DNA from 2 places in the Pseudoalteromonas agarivorans genome. Region 2 is predicted to be linked to the other one. Evidence: predicted binding sites of a transcription regulator. Region 2 holds the regulator's gene; the other holds the start of a gene.

Region 1 (8,164 bases), on a different contig from region 2:
CAGCATAGTGGCTCAAATTAGTATCTTTATTGAACTAGTTTAATAGATTTAATATATAAATAAACTGTTAATCTAATAATTTATATTATAAATCAGTGAGGTTACTTTTTAGCATTAAAATATTAACATGCGTAGCGTGCTTTATTAATAAGACGTGATTTTGCGTAAATAAAAATAATAATAAACACTGAGCCCATTTATTTATCGCTAAATAACTGCATTGATTAAATAAGGCTTTATAATACGCTTTTATTTATATTTAGAGCATACACCTTGTTTGAGTATCAGCTAAAACGCAGTGCAAGGCGTAAAACAGTGGCAATAAAAGTTAGCCAAAAATTAGTTACTGTTTATGCGCCTACACACGTGCCAAAACTACAAATAGAACAATGGCTGTTTAGTAAAAAAGAGTGGGTAACTGCGCAATTACATAAACAACTTAATGCCATTGATACTCAACAACACCCGTTTAAAAACCAGCAAATAATGATTTTTGCTAAGCCATATACCATTACTTTTGCAAAAGGGACACGCTCGCATGTTCAGCAATCCGATAGCGTATTTACTATTTACACTTCTAATCGAGTAAAAAAACAGCCTGAAAAACGCAAGCAGTTACTTTGCCTTGCCCTTGAAGAAACGCTAACAAACTACGTTGAAATGCGTTTAGCTTATTATTGCCAACAGATGTCAGAAGCATTACCGACTAAATTGACGATTGGAAGTTATAAACGTAAGTGGGGGAGTTGTAATTCTCGGCGAGAGCTAACCTTTAGCCTTAACCTTGTTGGGGCGCCTCATCATATAATTGATTATGTTATTGTGCACGAATTGGCTCATTTAAAGTATTTGAACCACAGCAGCGCTTTTTGGAAGCGCGTAGCTAATTTTTATCCCGATTATAAATCTGCATCAGCATGGCTTAAAAACCACGGGGCAACATTACAGTGGGTATTTGATAATTAGTCTAAAAATGAAGTTTTAAATAGTAATGAAAAAGGTATAGAAAAGGATACTGAAGATAAGAAGTGGTGGAGGGAGCTGGATTCGAACCAGCGAAGGCTGAGCCGTCAGATTTACAGTCTGATCCCTTTGGCCGCTCGGGAACCCCTCCACACTATTTTGTTACATTTGGCCCCACTTAACTTAGCGGTAAGAAAAGTGGTGGAGGGAGCTGGATTCGAACCAGCGAAGGCTGAGCCGTCAGATTTACAGTCTGATCCCTTTGGCCGCTCGGGAACCCCTCCAATGCAACGGCGCTGATAATAGCAAACTGCGTATTTAAGTAAAGAAAAAAGCTAAAGAAATTTGAAATAAAGCCGATAAATATCTATCAGTTATCATAATCGGCTAAAGACTATGCAAATCGATGATTTGTTAATCACAGAGAGTCAACTAAAGACCAGGCTAAATAAAAGTGTGCATGAAAATCGCAGAGGCGAATTTTCACTTTTATTAGCGATGCTATCGCACGATGCGCTGGATTTTAGTCAATTTCACTTGCCAACGAGTGAAACGCATAGTGCTTATGTAGACGAAGAACAGTTAAGGGAGCGCTTTGGTGCTGGACCAAAGCAATTATTAGCTCCCGAAAAATTTGATATGACCATAGGGCAAGAGCACGCGTCGGTGATTGTTCAACAAGGCGAGCAAGCAGGCATGAAAGCAATAAAATTAAGCCACTGCTTAAACCCTGAGCCACTAGCGATTAGAGATGACAAGTTTCATATTCCTTTAACAGTAATCGATAATTGTGAACTATCAGTACGCAGGCGCTTAAATGACACGCACACGGCGCTTGCAAGTCCACAAATGGACGCCGCAGCATTTTATGACGATTTAACTAATGAGGCTATACATAAGCCATTGCTTGTTGCTAACGCATAAAAATAATTTAACACTTGTGCGTTTTAAAAGCCTAAAACACCTTATATTTAATAACCGGTTATGCAATAAAATAGAACAATTCTTTTTTTGTTTAAAAAAAGCATCCACAAATTAAATGCAATTGCTATAATGGCTGCAAATGGTATGACTTGAGTGCCATTATCATTAAATCAAGGTAATTAGGAACGTAATGAAGAAAACATTCACGCTAAATCATGAGAAAATCAAATACCCTCGTATGGTTGATGCTGCAAAGCATGAAGTGAAAAAATATTTGAAAAGAGAGCGCAATAAAACGCTACCTGTTGAAGCTGATTACTGGGCGTTTGACTGTAAGTTTGGCACAAGTGCCGATGATGCCGAAGTCGTTCACGTAGCTGAAATTAACAACAAGATCAGCGAAATCGAAAAGCAGGCGCTTACTTCATTCTATGTTGAGATTTTAGCTAGACCTGCGCAGCGTGAATCGTTCGATCTAGATGATGATGAATAACCAATAGCAATATTGTAGAAAATGGACCTAGATGGTCCATTTTTTGTTTATGGCAGTTATTAACATGTTTAGTGGTATAGAGTAGCGCTTAAATAAAAAGCTATTTTATGCTAAGTGTTTAGTTTATTTTATACACTGTGACACTTTTTATATTTTTTACCGCTTGCACATGGGCAGGGGTCGTTTCTGGCAACTTTTATATCGGTGACCGGATTAATAATACCCTCTAAATAACGCCATTCACCGTCCTCTTTTATAAAGTCTGATTTCTCATCCAATTCACAATATAAGTTTTGGTAAAAATAATACGCGTTAAAGGCAACATAACCTCGCTCATCACTTTGCTGCGTATCGCGCACAACTAATTTTACAAAGCGGCAGCTATTGGCAAAGTCAGCAATTTCATTTACTGGGTTTTGTGCTTGTTTTTCTTTGGCGTAAGTTTTAAATACATAAGATGCATTTTTTAATGCATAAGCACTAAAGCGCGAACGCATTAGTTGCTCAGGTGTGGCTGGGGTTTTTATATCAAGATGATAAGGCTGGCAACAGTCGCCATAATTAAGCTGACTGTTGCATAAGCAAGCGCTAGTACTGGTTACACTCATAAAATACTAATTAACATAAATTAAAAATGTATTTTACCAAGCTTATTGAGTAAGTGATATTGCTGTAGTGCTGGTTTTTTTAGTAAAGCAAAATAGCTTAGCGCTTCTTTTGTTTAAATTAAGCGATAAATTAACAAGCTGCTGCTCACTTACTATATCGGTCCACGTAATAATGGCTGCAAAGTTACCATTATGAAGTGCTGAATTAAGCACATACTCTAAATTTACTAAATGCTTTTGTCTTATTACAAGCAGTTTACTGGTATCTATAGAGCAGCTATCTAGCAAGGCTTTACTTGGCACATGGTCGGGCGCAATCAGTAAGGTCCACGCGTTAGAGCTATTGTATTGGTGCAACACTTTTAGCATTTCAAACGTAGCAGAAATTTCATCTTCTACTTTTATTAAGTTTACCGACTCACTTTCATCATGTTGTTGGTAGCTTTTAACGGTTCTTACGGTAATTGGCTGTAGCATAGGTCTCACTCACTGGGTTTATATACAGTACATGTATACAGTAGTTTATACAGTTGTTGTGTGCAAGCGTTTTTTGTTATTTTTTATACAGTTAATGGTTTTGAATAGTTAATATTAAAAATAACACTTTAAAAACAGTGAGTTATAATTTAAACCGTGTAAGTGAAAGCTGAGGGTGTTTGCAGTACTGTATAAAGTGTAGCAGCGCTACACAGTACTTAAGGGATGGCTATACAGTTATTTTAGTGTGTTTTACAGTGCTTAGCTGTTAGCTATACAGTAGTTAGTCATTTTTTGGGATTAAGTGGGTAAACTGAATTTGGTGGATTTGCTCATACAAACTGGCTGCATAGCATTGAGCGTCTTTAAGACGTTTGGTGTCGATATATTTTCTTAAATCATCTAAAGCCGCGGTTGCCGGTTCATAGCCTTGGCTGCTGGCTAAACTCAGCCATGCTGCTGCGTGAAATACGCTTTTTGGTACGCCTTGGCCTTTGACAAAAAATAACCCTAAATAAAACTGGGCGCGATGATTTCCGGCCATTGCGGCAAGGCGCATCCACTTAGCTGCCAACGGTGCTTGGTTATGCTTTAAATAATACAGTGCTTTGTTAAGTGTTGTTTGCTCACTTACATCACTCTTGTTTTCAGCGCTGTGGCTTGTAGGCTGTGTTACAAAATCTAAAATATTGTTTAATTGCTGCTCTAAGTCTTGTCCGCTAGGCTGAGTCTTATTCATATATTTTCTTTTTTATAGTTTCTACGTCAACAGTTTAGTATATCGCAAGGTAAAATGTCCTGTTTATACTTAATTTTATGGTAAAATCACGTCACTTTTTACTATCACAAGTCTATTATGCTCGAAGCTCTATTTAAACTCCGCGAAAATAACTCCAATGTGCGACGCGAAAGCATTGCTGGAATCACTACTTTCATTACTATGGTTTACATTGTATTTGTAAACCCTGCAATGCTTGCGGAAGCAGGCATGGATCAAGGTGCTGCATTTGTTGCTACCTGTATTGCGGCTGCTATTGGCTGTTTTATTATGGGATTGTGGGCTAATTACCCTTTAGCACTTGCGCCGGGCATGGGTTTAAACGCATTTTTTACTTACGGTGTTGTACTGGGCATGGGTTATAGCTGGCAAGCTGCATTAGGTGCGGTATTTATGTCTGGTTGTATATTTTTAATATTAAGTTTGTTTAAGGTCAGAGAGTGGATAATTAATGCTATTCCTTTGGTTTTAAAGCAGGCTATTGCCACTGGTATTGGTGCGTTTTTAGCGTTAATTGCGCTTAAAAATGCAGGCATTATTGTTTCAAGCCCAGCTACATTAGTACAGCTTGGCGATATTACATCGGCAGGTCCTTTATTAGCTATTTTAAGCTTTTTTGTCATTGCTGCTTTGCTTTATCGTGATATAAAAAGCGGCGTACTTATTAGCATTTTGCTAGTAACGGGAATTGCGTTAAGCCTCGACTTAGTTGAGTACCACGGCGTAATGTCAATGCCACCATCTATTTTACCTACCTTCATGCAACTTGATTTTGCAGCGGCCTTTGAGCTTTCTATGCTGAGTGTAATTTTTGCGTTTTTGTTTGTTGATTTATTTGATACATCAGGCACGTTAGTTGCGGTAACTCAAAAAGCAGGCTTAGCCGATGAAAAAGGCAATATGCCACGTTTAGGGCGTGCTTTAAGTGCAGATAGTACAGCTACTATTGCAGGTGCAATGTTAGGTACTTCTACCACTACTTCTTATATTGAGTCTGTAGCCGGTGTATCGGTTGGTGGGCGTACTGGCTTAACAGCTGTTGTTGTGGGTATATGCTTTTTACTAATGATGTTTTTTGCGCCGCTTGCGCAAATGGTGCCGGCTTATGCAACAGCGGGTGCTATTTTATACGTTGCGGTATTAATGCTGCAAAACCTTAAGTTTGTAAACTGGGATGACATGAGCGATGCAATTCCGGTAAGTGTGGTACTACTTATGACGCCGCTTACATTCTCTATTGCGCATGGTATTGCTCTTGGTTTTATATCGTATACTGCGGTTAAAGTACTGTGTGGTAAACGCGATCAGGTTAGTATTAGCGTGTGGATTTTAACAGCGTTATTTATTATCAAGTTTGCATTTTTATCGTAATAGCGAATACCCATTCTTTTAGCTAAGAGGCTTAGTTTGAGGGTGGGTAAACATTTATTATTTAGTGGCTATCACTCATTGCCACTGCATTGTTATACCTTGCGTATCTATGTTGTGGTAAATGAGCGTTTATAACGTAGTTAGCGCCTCAAAATACGTTAGTATTTACCCATTGGTAAAAATAGCTTAACAGATACAAAAAAGCCCATACACTATGTATGGGCTTTCTTTTGGGTATTTTAAATTACCATTTCTTTTTAGGTGCAAATAATACGTCTAAGTCATCTTGCTCTGCTTCTGCTTTTTTCTTCAGGGCAGTGGCATTTGATGCTTTTAGTTCGGTGCTTATTTCTTCTAAATAGGCTTCAACTTCTTGGCGTTTTGCGTTTACGTATTCATCAGAATAGGAAACGGCACTAAGTGTGGCATAGGCTTTTTCAAAATATTGCCTGGCAGAGCCCACCATGCTCGCTGAGCGAGCAGATAAACCGCGTTTAATTTGGCTTTCTATGTTAATTCTAAGTTGTAACTTTTCTAGGCGCTTATCTTCTGCTGCAAATATTTGGCTATCTACACGGCCTTTACTGTGCTCTGAGCGCATAATAACTCTAAGCTTTTTTATGCCCTGAATTAACGAGACTAACTGCTTATCGTTACTTGGTAACGATAAATTGTCGCTGCTATTACCTTGCACTGCACCACTTAGCTTTTCTTTAGCTTCGTTCATTCTGCTTTTTAATGCTTTAGAATTAGGTGAATGGTTCACCATAGCGTTTAGTGCTTCGTAACATCTACGTTGTAAAACGCGTATAATGTTTTCAGAAAGCGGAATATTAGCGCTATTCATAAGTGCTTCTTCGGTTTCTTCAATTATCGCTTTTTGTTTTGTTAATTCTTTGCGACGTTCAATTTCTTGCTTTTCTTTATGCTGCTGTACAGCGCTTACCCACAGTGCAATCACTATCAGTGCCACTATAAGCACAATTATAATCGAAACGATCATGGCTTAATTCTCGGATTCATAATCTATTTTTTTATATTACATCAAATATATGCTTTGAGGGTAGCTTTGCGCTGATTAACTTAAAAATATGTTAAAAATTAGATATAAGAATAATGTATTATAAGTTGAACCTGAATAAACATCGCTATCTGCAGCGGGTTTATTATGCTAGCCTTAATGCTTAAATAATGAAAATATACGTGCTTACTTTGCCAAGTTTTAGCTAAATTAAACTTGGTTTTGCTTAGTATTACCATCATATAAGCTTAATAATAACGTTAAAAACTGCAACCATGAAATTACAACAACTTAGATACATCGTAGAAGTTCAAAACCATAAGCTAAACGTATCAGCAACTGCTGAGAGTTTATTTACCTCACAGCCTGGTATATCTAAACAAGTGCGCATGCTTGAAGATGAGCTAGGTGTACAAATTTTTGGCCGCAGTGGTAAGCATTTAACGCATGTTACAGGTGCCGGCGAAGAAATAATTAACATTTCTCGCGAAATTTTATCTAAAGTCGAAGGTATAAAAGCGGTTGCTAATGAGCATACGCTGCCTGATCAGGGTAAACTAAATATAGCCACAACACACACGCAAGCACGTTATGCTTTGCCAAGTGTTATTCAGGGCTTTATGAAAAAATACCCAGCTGTTTCGCTGCATATGCATCAAGGTACACCACAACAGATTTCTGATGCGGCAGCGCGCGGTGACGCAGACTTTGCCATTGCAACTGAAGCACTTCATTTATACTCAGATTTAGTTATGCTGCCTTGCTATCATTGGAACCGCAGCATTGTGGTGGCAAAAGATCATCCTCTAGCACAAAAGGCCGACAATTTAACGGTTGCCGATATAGCGCAGTATCCGCTTATTACGTATGTATTTGGGTTTACTGGGCGCTCTGAGCTTGATAAAGCATTTAATGCGCACGGCCTTGAGCCGCACATTGTGTTTACTGCAACCGATGCCGATGTAATTAAAACTTATGTAAGGTTAGGGCTAGGTGTAGGTGTAGTCGCTTCAATGGCCGTTGATCAATTAAGTGACACAGATTTAGTGTGTATTGATGCCAGCCATCTATTTGAAGCTAGCACAACTAAAATTGGCTTTAGAAAGGGCAGTTTTTTACGTACTTATATGTATGACTTTATTGAGCGTTTTGCCCCGCATTTAACTAAAGAGCGAGTAGAGCGAGCAAGCTTATTACGTAATCAAGAAGATGTTGATGCGTTATTTGCCGACATAGAACTGCCGGTAAAATAGTAAGGCTTTAAGTATATAAATACTAAAAAACCGCGTATTGCTAAAATACGCGGTTTTTTGTTTTTATACGCTTAACATTCAATAATGTTTACCGCTAATCCACCGCGTGCGGTTTCTTTATATTTGGTTTTCATGTCGTTACCGGTATCGAGCATGGTTTTAATCACTTTATCAAGCGACACCTTTTGCTCGCCACTGCCACGTATTGCTAGTCGAGAGGCATTAATTGCTTTAATGGCGCCCATGGCATTGCGCTCAATACACGGTACTTGTACC
Region 2 (8,164 bases):
GCTTGAAACGCAAAATGTTTATCTTTCGTAAAGTGGCCTTTTAAAATACGCACAAATACAACAAACAAAATGATGGCGCCAAGGGTCACATGCATGCCATGAAAACCTGTCAGCAAAAAGAACGTATTCCCGTAAATGCCTGCATCTAGTGTTAAGTTTAAGTCGTTGTAGGCATAAATATATTCTTCTACCTGCAATGCTAAAAAGCACACACCCAATAAAATGGTTGCCCCTAGCATCACTTTTAGCGGTTTACGTTTATTGTTTTCAATGGCTACGTGAGCAAAATGCAAAGTAACCGAAGACGCTAATAAAATAAGCGTATTAATAAGGGGTAAGCCTTGCCACCCCATAGCTTGCGTGGTTTCACCTGCTGGTGTGGTTAGTAGTGGCCATACGGCCTCAAAGGTAGGCCAAAGCACCTCGTTGGTCATCGCATTATTCCCAGCGCCGCCAAGCCAAGGCACCGACAGTATGCGGGCGTAAAATAATGCGCCAAAAAAGGCCATAAAAAACATAACTTCAGAGAATATAAACCAGCTCATTCCTTGTCGAAATGAGCGGTCCATTTGCGCTGAATATAAGCCCTGATCAGACTCGCTAATTACATTTTTAAACCAGCTAAAAATCATATACAGCAGCACTGCAATGCCTGCATATAGCAGGTACACACCGCTGCCCCCTTCACTTTCTAAGTTCATGACTGTTAAAGCCGCACCCACTGCAATAAAAAATAACGCCACCGCGCCCACTATGGGCCAAGGACTTTGCTCGGGTACGTAGTAGTTTTCATAATCTTGATTCATGTTACTTGCTCCTAGTTTTACACTAGACATGCAGGCTAGTTATTACTTGCTACTAGCTGCTCACTAATATCAAATACGGTGTACGATAAAGTTAGCTCTTCTACATCGCTCGGCAGTGCGGTATCAACATAAAAAAGCAGCTTAAACTCAAGCTCTTCACCCGCTTTTAGGGGTTGTTGATCAAAGCAAAAGCACGCTATTTTATGTAAGTACTTGGCTGCCTTTCCGGGCGATACAGAAGGCACCGCTTGCATTACTTTATCAATATCACTGGTGTTTTTTGCGCTAAACATCACCTCACGCATGGCACCTGGTTTCACATCAACACTGTATTCTTTAGATTTAACAATAAACGGCGCACCACTTTGCGCATGGGTTGTAAAGCTCACACCTATTTCTCGATTTTGTGCAACCTGTGTACTTTGTTTAGCTTGCTCAAGCGATGGCTTGCCATTAAGCCCAGTTATGTCGCAGAACACGTCATATAAGGGCACTAAGGCAAATGCAAAAGCAAACATACCTATACAAATAAGAATTAGGCGCTTTAATAGCGGTGCATGTGTCATTATTTAATTTCCGGCGGCGTAGAAAAAGTATGATACGGCGCAGGAGAGTCCACTTCCCACTCTAAACCTTCAGCACCATCCCATACTTTTGCAGGGACTTTATCGCCCCCTCGGGCACATTTAATTACCACCGCCACAAAGAGTAACTGCGATAAACCAAAGGCAAACCCACCTATACTAATAATTGCGTTAAAATCAGCAAACTGCAGAGCGTAATCGGGAATGCGGCGCGGCATGCCTGCCAGCCCTACAAAATGCATAGGGAAAAACAATACATTTACGCTTACCAGCGATAACCAAAAATGCCACTTAGCCAAGGCAATGTTGTACATATTGCCCGTCCACTTAGGCAGCCAATAATAAGCCCCCGCCATAATCGAAAATATTGCCCCCGTAACTAACACGTAATGAAAGTGCGCCACCACAAAGTAAGTATCGTGATACTGAAAATCAGCAGGGGTTATAGCCAACATCAGCCCCGAAAAGCCCCCTAAGGTAAACAGCACAATAAAGGCAATACTAAATAGCATGGGCACTTCAAAACTTATTGACCCTCGCCACATAGTGGCCACCCAGTTAAATACTTTTACCCCTGTAGGCACCGATATCAGCATGGTCGCGTACATAAAAAATAGCTCGCCAGCAACCGGCATACCGGTCGTAAACATATGATGCGCCCACACTATAAAACTCAGTAATGCAATAGAGGAGGTTGCGTAAACCATTGAGGCATAACCAAATAGTTTTTTACGTGAGAATGTAGGCACTATGGTCGAAATAATACCAAAGGCGGGTAAAATCATGATGTACACTTCGGGATGGCCAAAAAACCAAAATATGTGCTGAAACATCACCGGATCGCCGCCGCCTGCCGCATCAAAAAAGCTGGTTCCAAAGTATTTATCGGTGAGCACCATAGTGACCGCTCCGGCCAGTACGGGCATAACAGCAATTAATAAAAATGCGGTTATTAGCCATGTCCATACAAATAATGGTAGCTTCATCCATGTCATGCCTGGGGCACGTAAATTAACAATGGTCACAATTACATTTATTGCGCCCATAATTGAGCTAATCCCCATAATGTGCACTGCAAACACAAACATTGCGGTGTTGTCGTTACTGTACGTTGTTGAAAGCGGCGCATAGAACGTCCAGCCAAATGCGGGGCCGCCTCCAGGCATTAATAACGATGCCAATAAAATTAAAAAAGCGAAGGGTAAAATCCAAAAGCTCCAGTTGTTCATTCTGGGCAGTGCCATATCTGGCGCGCCAATCATGAGCGGTACCATCCAGTTAGCAAGTCCCGTAAAGGCTGGCATTACAGCACCAAACACCATAATTAAACCGTGTACTGTGGTCATTTGGTTAAAAAAGTGTGGGTCTACCAATTGTAATCCTGGCTGAAATAACTCAGCCCGAATAACCATGGCCATTGCACCGCCAATTAAAAACATAGTCAGCGAAAAAATTAAGTACATGCTGCCAATATCTTTATGGTTTGTTGTGTATAACCAACGTTTAAAACCTTTGGCTGGGTGATGGCCGTGGTGAGCATCATTGGCGTTAGGTTGTTCTACTATGCTACTCATTAGTTCGCCTCCGCATCAAGTGCTGCCTGAATTTCACTAGGTTGGATGACATCACCCGTTTCATTACCCCACGCATTACGTTTATAGGTAATTACCGCTGCAAGTTGTTTAATTGAGAGCTGCTTTGCAAATGCCTGCATTGCAGTTCCTGGTCGGCCATGAATCACTACATCAATGTGATCTTTTATATCACCCAAAACAATGGGGCTGCCTTTTAGCGCAGGAAATACGCCCGGTAACCCCATACCTGTAGGTTGATGACACGCAGCGCAACTTGCCATATACACTTGCTCACCTAGTGTCATTAGCTCTTCTTTAGGAATTGTTTTATCAAGCAATGCCGCATCAGCAAGTGCGGCTTTTTGCTTAGCTTGCTTAGCATCTGCAAGCCATGCGTTAAAGTCCTCTTGCGATTTAGCTTCAACCACCACGGGCATAAAACCATGATCTTTACCGCACAGCTCTGCACACTGTCCCCGGTAAATACCTTCTTCGTTAATGTTGGTCCACGTTTCGTTGATAAACCCCGGATTGGCATCTTTTTTAACGGCAAAATCGGGTACCCACCAAGAGTGAATAACATCATCAGAGGTCATTAAAAAACGCACCTTTTGATTAATTGGCAGTACTAAAGGTTTATCAACCTCAAGTAAATAATTAGGGTTTTTATTAGCAAGGTTGGCTATTTCGTCTTGAGGGGTAGATAAAATAGAGTAAAACTCTACGTCTTCGCCCATATATTCATAATGCCACTTCCACTGTGACCCTGTAATTTTAATGGTTAAGTCGGCCTTACTGGCATCTTCCATCGCAATGAGGGTTTTAGTGGCAGGGATTGCCATGGCAATTAAAATAACAAACGGAATGGCAGTCCAAAGAATTTCTACTTTGGTACTTTCATGAAATTGGGCAGGAACTGCCCCTTTAGATTTACGGTGATGAATCAGTGCCCAAAACATTATTGCGAACACTATCACCCCAATCACACAACATATTAAAAATATGGTCATGTGTAGCTGATATACATTATTACTTATATCGGTTACGCCCTTGCGCATATTGTATTGGCTATTAGCCAGCACTTGCTGCGGGAACATAATCAACACAAGCCACAAGGTAGAGGTCAGTTTACCCATGTGACGGCTCCTTTGATGCTATTGCGAATGCAAAGCGAAGAGGCATACGGCTTAAACGCCAATTCGTTATTTTTATTTTTTAACCAATCTTATTTTTAATTGGTATCGCTAGGACAACAAAAGGTTTGTGTATATTGTGTGTTCTCATAACTAAAAAGCTGTGAGTTATTGTTAGTCCAGCACATTAATGATTAGCTAAAAAACGTACAACAAGCAAGTTTTAGTATAAAAAACAATCAAGTGATATTTTAAAATTGACTAAATGACGGCGTATTAAATTGTTATTTAACAGCCAAGATACGAGCAAAATTAAGGGATGTAACACGCTTAGGAAGATAAAAGTATGAGTGAAAAAAAGTTTACAGCCTAAATAATTTTAGGGCGCTTTGAGGTGGGGGAAGGTTTGTTTTTAAAACAAAAATGCACACTAAAAAGTGCGCATTTATAGATATTACTTAAAAATTACATCCAGTCGGCATTTCTTATTACGCCAACGGCTAACCCTTCAATATTAAAAGATTCGTTTTCAAGGTCTACCTCTATAGGCGTAAACTCTTCGTTTTCGGCGTGTAATAATACTTTTCGGCCTGCTTTTTCTAGGCGTTTTACGGTTACGTCTTCATCTACTCGTGCAACCACAACTTGGCCGTTTTCTGCTGTTTGAGTACGGTGTACGGCAAGTAAGTCACCATCCATAATACCTATATCTTTCATACTCATGCCGTTAACACGCAGTAAAAAGTCGGCGGCTGGTTTAAACATAAGTGGGTCTATTTTACAGTGACTCTCAACATGCTCTTGCGCCAAAATAGGCGAACCCGCTGCAACTCTACCTATTAATGGCAGACCCAGTTGCTCAGGCTCCTCTTCTTCAACCAATTGAATACCACGGCTTGCGCCTGGTTTCATTTTAATAACACCTTTTTTGGCAAGCGCTTTTAAGTGCTCTTCTGCGGCATTGGCACTTTTAAAACCGAGTGTTTGCGCAATTTCGGCACGTGTAGGAGGCATACCAGTGTCTTTAATAAAAACTTTTATTAGTTCGAGTATTTGAGCTTGGCGTTTAGTTAATGGTCGCATACAACTGGTTTTCCATACAGTACATTTAACTGTGAGTATATACAGTTAAATAAAAATCGCAAATTTAAATTGTGCTTTAAAATAGCTAAATACACCGCACCTGGATAAATTTTAGGTAATTACAGACGTTCAGTATTTAAAATGCTATAAATTTGCTTTCAATATAAAGGAGTAATTATGAGTATTTGGCATCAACCCATCACATTAGAGCTTTGCAAACAGTTAGATGAGGGAATAAACGGCCAAGGCACGCTAATGAAAACCATGGGCATAGAAATAACCGAAATAGGAGATGATTACCTAGTGGCTACCATGCCCGCAATTCCTGAGCATCATAATCCTATTGGTATGGTACACGGTGGCGCAAATGTGGTACTTGCCGAAACCGTAGCAAGCTACGCCGCTAACTTTGTAGTGGACTTTACAAAATTTTATTGTGTTGGACAGGAAATTAGCGCCAGCCACTTAAAGGCCTCTCGAAATGGCACTTTAACCGCCGTTACTCGTGCATTTCATATTGGTAAGCGCAGTTCTGTATGGGAAATAAAAATAACCAATAGCCGCGGCGAGCTTTGCTGCGTATCAAAAATGACCGCAGCGGTTGTCGAGCGCAAATAGTTAACTATGGCTACTTTTCGATAGGGTAAATCGTTATTTCCATACCAGCGCCAATTGCAGATATACGTAGCAGTGTATCTGCATGTAGAGCTTGGTTAAAACACTTAGGTGACGTGCCCGACTCAAAGCCTATATCAAACGTTCTGCGCGAACAGCTTAGCCACTGCTTAAGCGCATTACGTGAACACGACTCTATTAATTCACATAAGTGGTTGATTGCTTTGTCTGGCGTGGTTATATCACCTGAGGCTTCAATACGCGCCAATTGACGATATTCGTCTTTGTCATAATGCAAAACCATCGCGTTTTTCTTTAAGTCTGCCACTAGGGCGCTAATATCTTGTTTAGACTCAAGCTCTAGATCTACATTTAAAAATTGAATTTCCGACATTGTCTGCTTTTTACCCTCTTATAGTTTCATCGCAAACTTTAACGCAGTTTTACTTTTATACCAAATCAACTAAGCGCTAAACATGGCTTTATTCATAGAAAATACCTGTTTAAACGCCATTGGCACCTAATTTGCCTTATAAAACGGGTTAGGCTAGTTACGCTTAATTTTACCGTTTATGTATGAAAGTTATACACACACTGTGTAATTAAACGCTTCAGGAGGACAATTATGGTAGATCATGGCCCGCAAATTAAAAACGACGATCAGTACGATGCGCTTCGAGATGAAGGCATGAGCAAACAAAAAGCCGCGCGCATTGCTAATAGCAATACTCATAAAACCGCTGTTAAAGGCGGCAAAGCCTCAAAGTATGAGCAGCGCACTAAAAAGCAGCTGTACAATAAAGCTAAAGAGCTCGGCATTAGCGGCCGCTCAAAAATGAGCAAACAAGGGCTAATAAATGCCTTACGTGAGCATTAAACACAGCCTCACTGATTTTTTACCGCTCCTTTTTATTATTTTTATAAAGTTAGAGTAAGCTTATGAATAACTGCGACAAAATGCCGCAGTAAAAGCATGGGTTGTTGTAAAACACTAACGCTAAAAATAATAAGAAACACAAAATGAAAAAACAACTATTTAAGCGCGCTCGAAAACTACATAAGTGGCTAGGCTATTTACTTGCCTTACAAATTTTAGCTTGGCTTTTAGGCGGCTTAGTAATGAGCGCGATACCACTTGAATACGTACACGGTAAGCACCTTGCTAAGCGCACACTTACAAACCCATTTACTCAAGCAGACTACCCCACATCACTCGATAATATTACTGCCCAAGTGCCTAACCCCACGCAAATAGTGTTTGAGCACTTTTTAACGACCCCGCTTATTACTGTTATTAATACTGAGGAGCAGCAAAGCTTTAATGGTTTAACGGGGCGCCCTTTTCAGCCACCGACTAAAATACAAATTACCGCTAATGCACAAGCGCATTTACTCATCGACGCTAAGGCAATTAGCACTACACTTTTAAAACAAGGCACTCGAGAGGTGGGATACAAAAAAAATGTGTGGCAAGTACAATTTAACGACACCTTTAATACTACGCTGTATTTAAATGCAATTAACGGCAAAGTTATCAGCGTTCGCAGCACACTATGGCGCATATTCGACTTTTTTTGGATGCTACACATAATGGATTACGACGAGCGAGAAGATTTTAACAACCCGCTCCTCATCAGTTTTGCAGCCACCAGCCTACTATTTTGTTTATGCGGTATTATTTTATTAATACAAAACGTTAGGCTAAAAAAACTTACACGTGTTGGTCAATCAAAATAGGGTTGCCGTCTGGGTCGGTAATAATAAAGCTTTTATCACCCACAGGTTCAACCTGGATATGAGCGTTTTGAAAATATTCGCTAAGCGTATCAACATCCTTAAACTCTGTAACGGTTTGTGCGTTTTGATCCCAGCCAGGATTGAAGGTCAGCATGTTTTTATCAAACATACCCGAGAACAAACCAATTAAATGTTCACCGTTTTTCATCACTAGCCAATTTTGCTCTATCTCACCTGCAAACTCGCTAAAGCCCAGCTTTTCGTAAAACGCTTTTGAGGCTCTAATATCTTTAACCGTTAAACTTATTGAAAAAGCACCTAGCATAGTCATCTCCTCGCTATTTTTTATATCAGTATAGAGTGTACTAAGCATTGCGGATTAAAATTTGTTCAGGCTTTATCTTTTAGCAGCAAAACTTTAGACTAGCGCCTCCTGTAGTTCACGTATGTGATGGATATGCTTAAATTTATTTTGGCCTTTGTGGCTTGTTGTATTTGTTTTTCTGCATCGAGTGAAGAATTTACCCGCTTTTCAACGGCTAAAAGGCACTTAATTAAAACCCTACCCGAAAACGCCAAAAGCCTTTACTGCGGCTGCGACATTAAAAAACAAGGTAAAAAGCTAATCCCCG

Evidence for each region. Region 2 encodes LexA, which represses DNA repair genes until DNA is damaged. Its sites were predicted from a motif close to TACTGTATNNNNATACAGTA; they were not measured.
Region 1: the regulator LexA is predicted to act here: its motif matches at 3,489-3,508, upstream of NQT65_RS00420 (SulA-like leucine-rich domain-containing protein).

The regions. Positions count from the first base shown of each region.
Region 1 covers NZ_JANIGJ010000001.1:86,782-94,945, forward strand. Annotated here, with positions in the region: gene NQT65_RS00385 (MHYT domain-containing protein) at 1-6, opposite strand, end outside; gene NQT65_RS00390 (M48 family metallopeptidase) at 316-966, shown strand; tRNA gene NQT65_RS00395 (tRNA-Tyr) at 1,030-1,114, opposite strand; tRNA gene NQT65_RS00400 (tRNA-Tyr) at 1,163-1,247, opposite strand; gene NQT65_RS00405 (VC2046/SO_2500 family protein) at 1,360-1,887, shown strand; gene NQT65_RS00410 (DUF6172 family protein) at 2,078-2,380, shown strand; gene NQT65_RS00415 (YchJ family protein) at 2,509-2,988, opposite strand; gene NQT65_RS00420 (SulA-like leucine-rich domain-containing protein) at 3,031-3,465, opposite strand; gene NQT65_RS00425 (tetratricopeptide repeat protein) at 3,749-4,204, opposite strand; gene NQT65_RS00430 (NCS2 family permease) at 4,322-5,614, shown strand; gene NQT65_RS00435 (hypothetical protein) at 5,859-6,617, opposite strand; gene cysB (HTH-type transcriptional regulator CysB) at 6,911-7,888, shown strand; gene NQT65_RS00445 (L-serine ammonia-lyase) at 7,960-8,164, opposite strand, start outside.
Region 2 covers NZ_JANIGJ010000012.1:76,896-85,059, forward strand. Annotated here, with positions in the region: gene NQT65_RS17775 (cytochrome c oxidase subunit 3) at 1-806, opposite strand, end outside; gene NQT65_RS20265 (DUF2909 domain-containing protein) at 1-31, shown strand, start outside; gene NQT65_RS17780 (cytochrome c oxidase assembly protein) at 842-1,372, opposite strand; gene ctaD (cytochrome c oxidase subunit I) at 1,372-2,964, opposite strand; gene coxB (cytochrome c oxidase subunit II) at 2,964-4,100, opposite strand; gene lexA (transcriptional repressor LexA) at 4,563-5,180, opposite strand; gene NQT65_RS17800 (PaaI family thioesterase) at 5,358-5,798, shown strand; gene NQT65_RS17805 (hypothetical protein) at 5,809-6,189, opposite strand; gene NQT65_RS17810 (DUF7218 family protein) at 6,421-6,672, shown strand; gene NQT65_RS17815 (hypothetical protein) at 6,816-7,532, shown strand; gene NQT65_RS17820 (VOC family protein) at 7,507-7,857, opposite strand; gene NQT65_RS17825 (endonuclease) at 7,984-8,164, shown strand, end outside.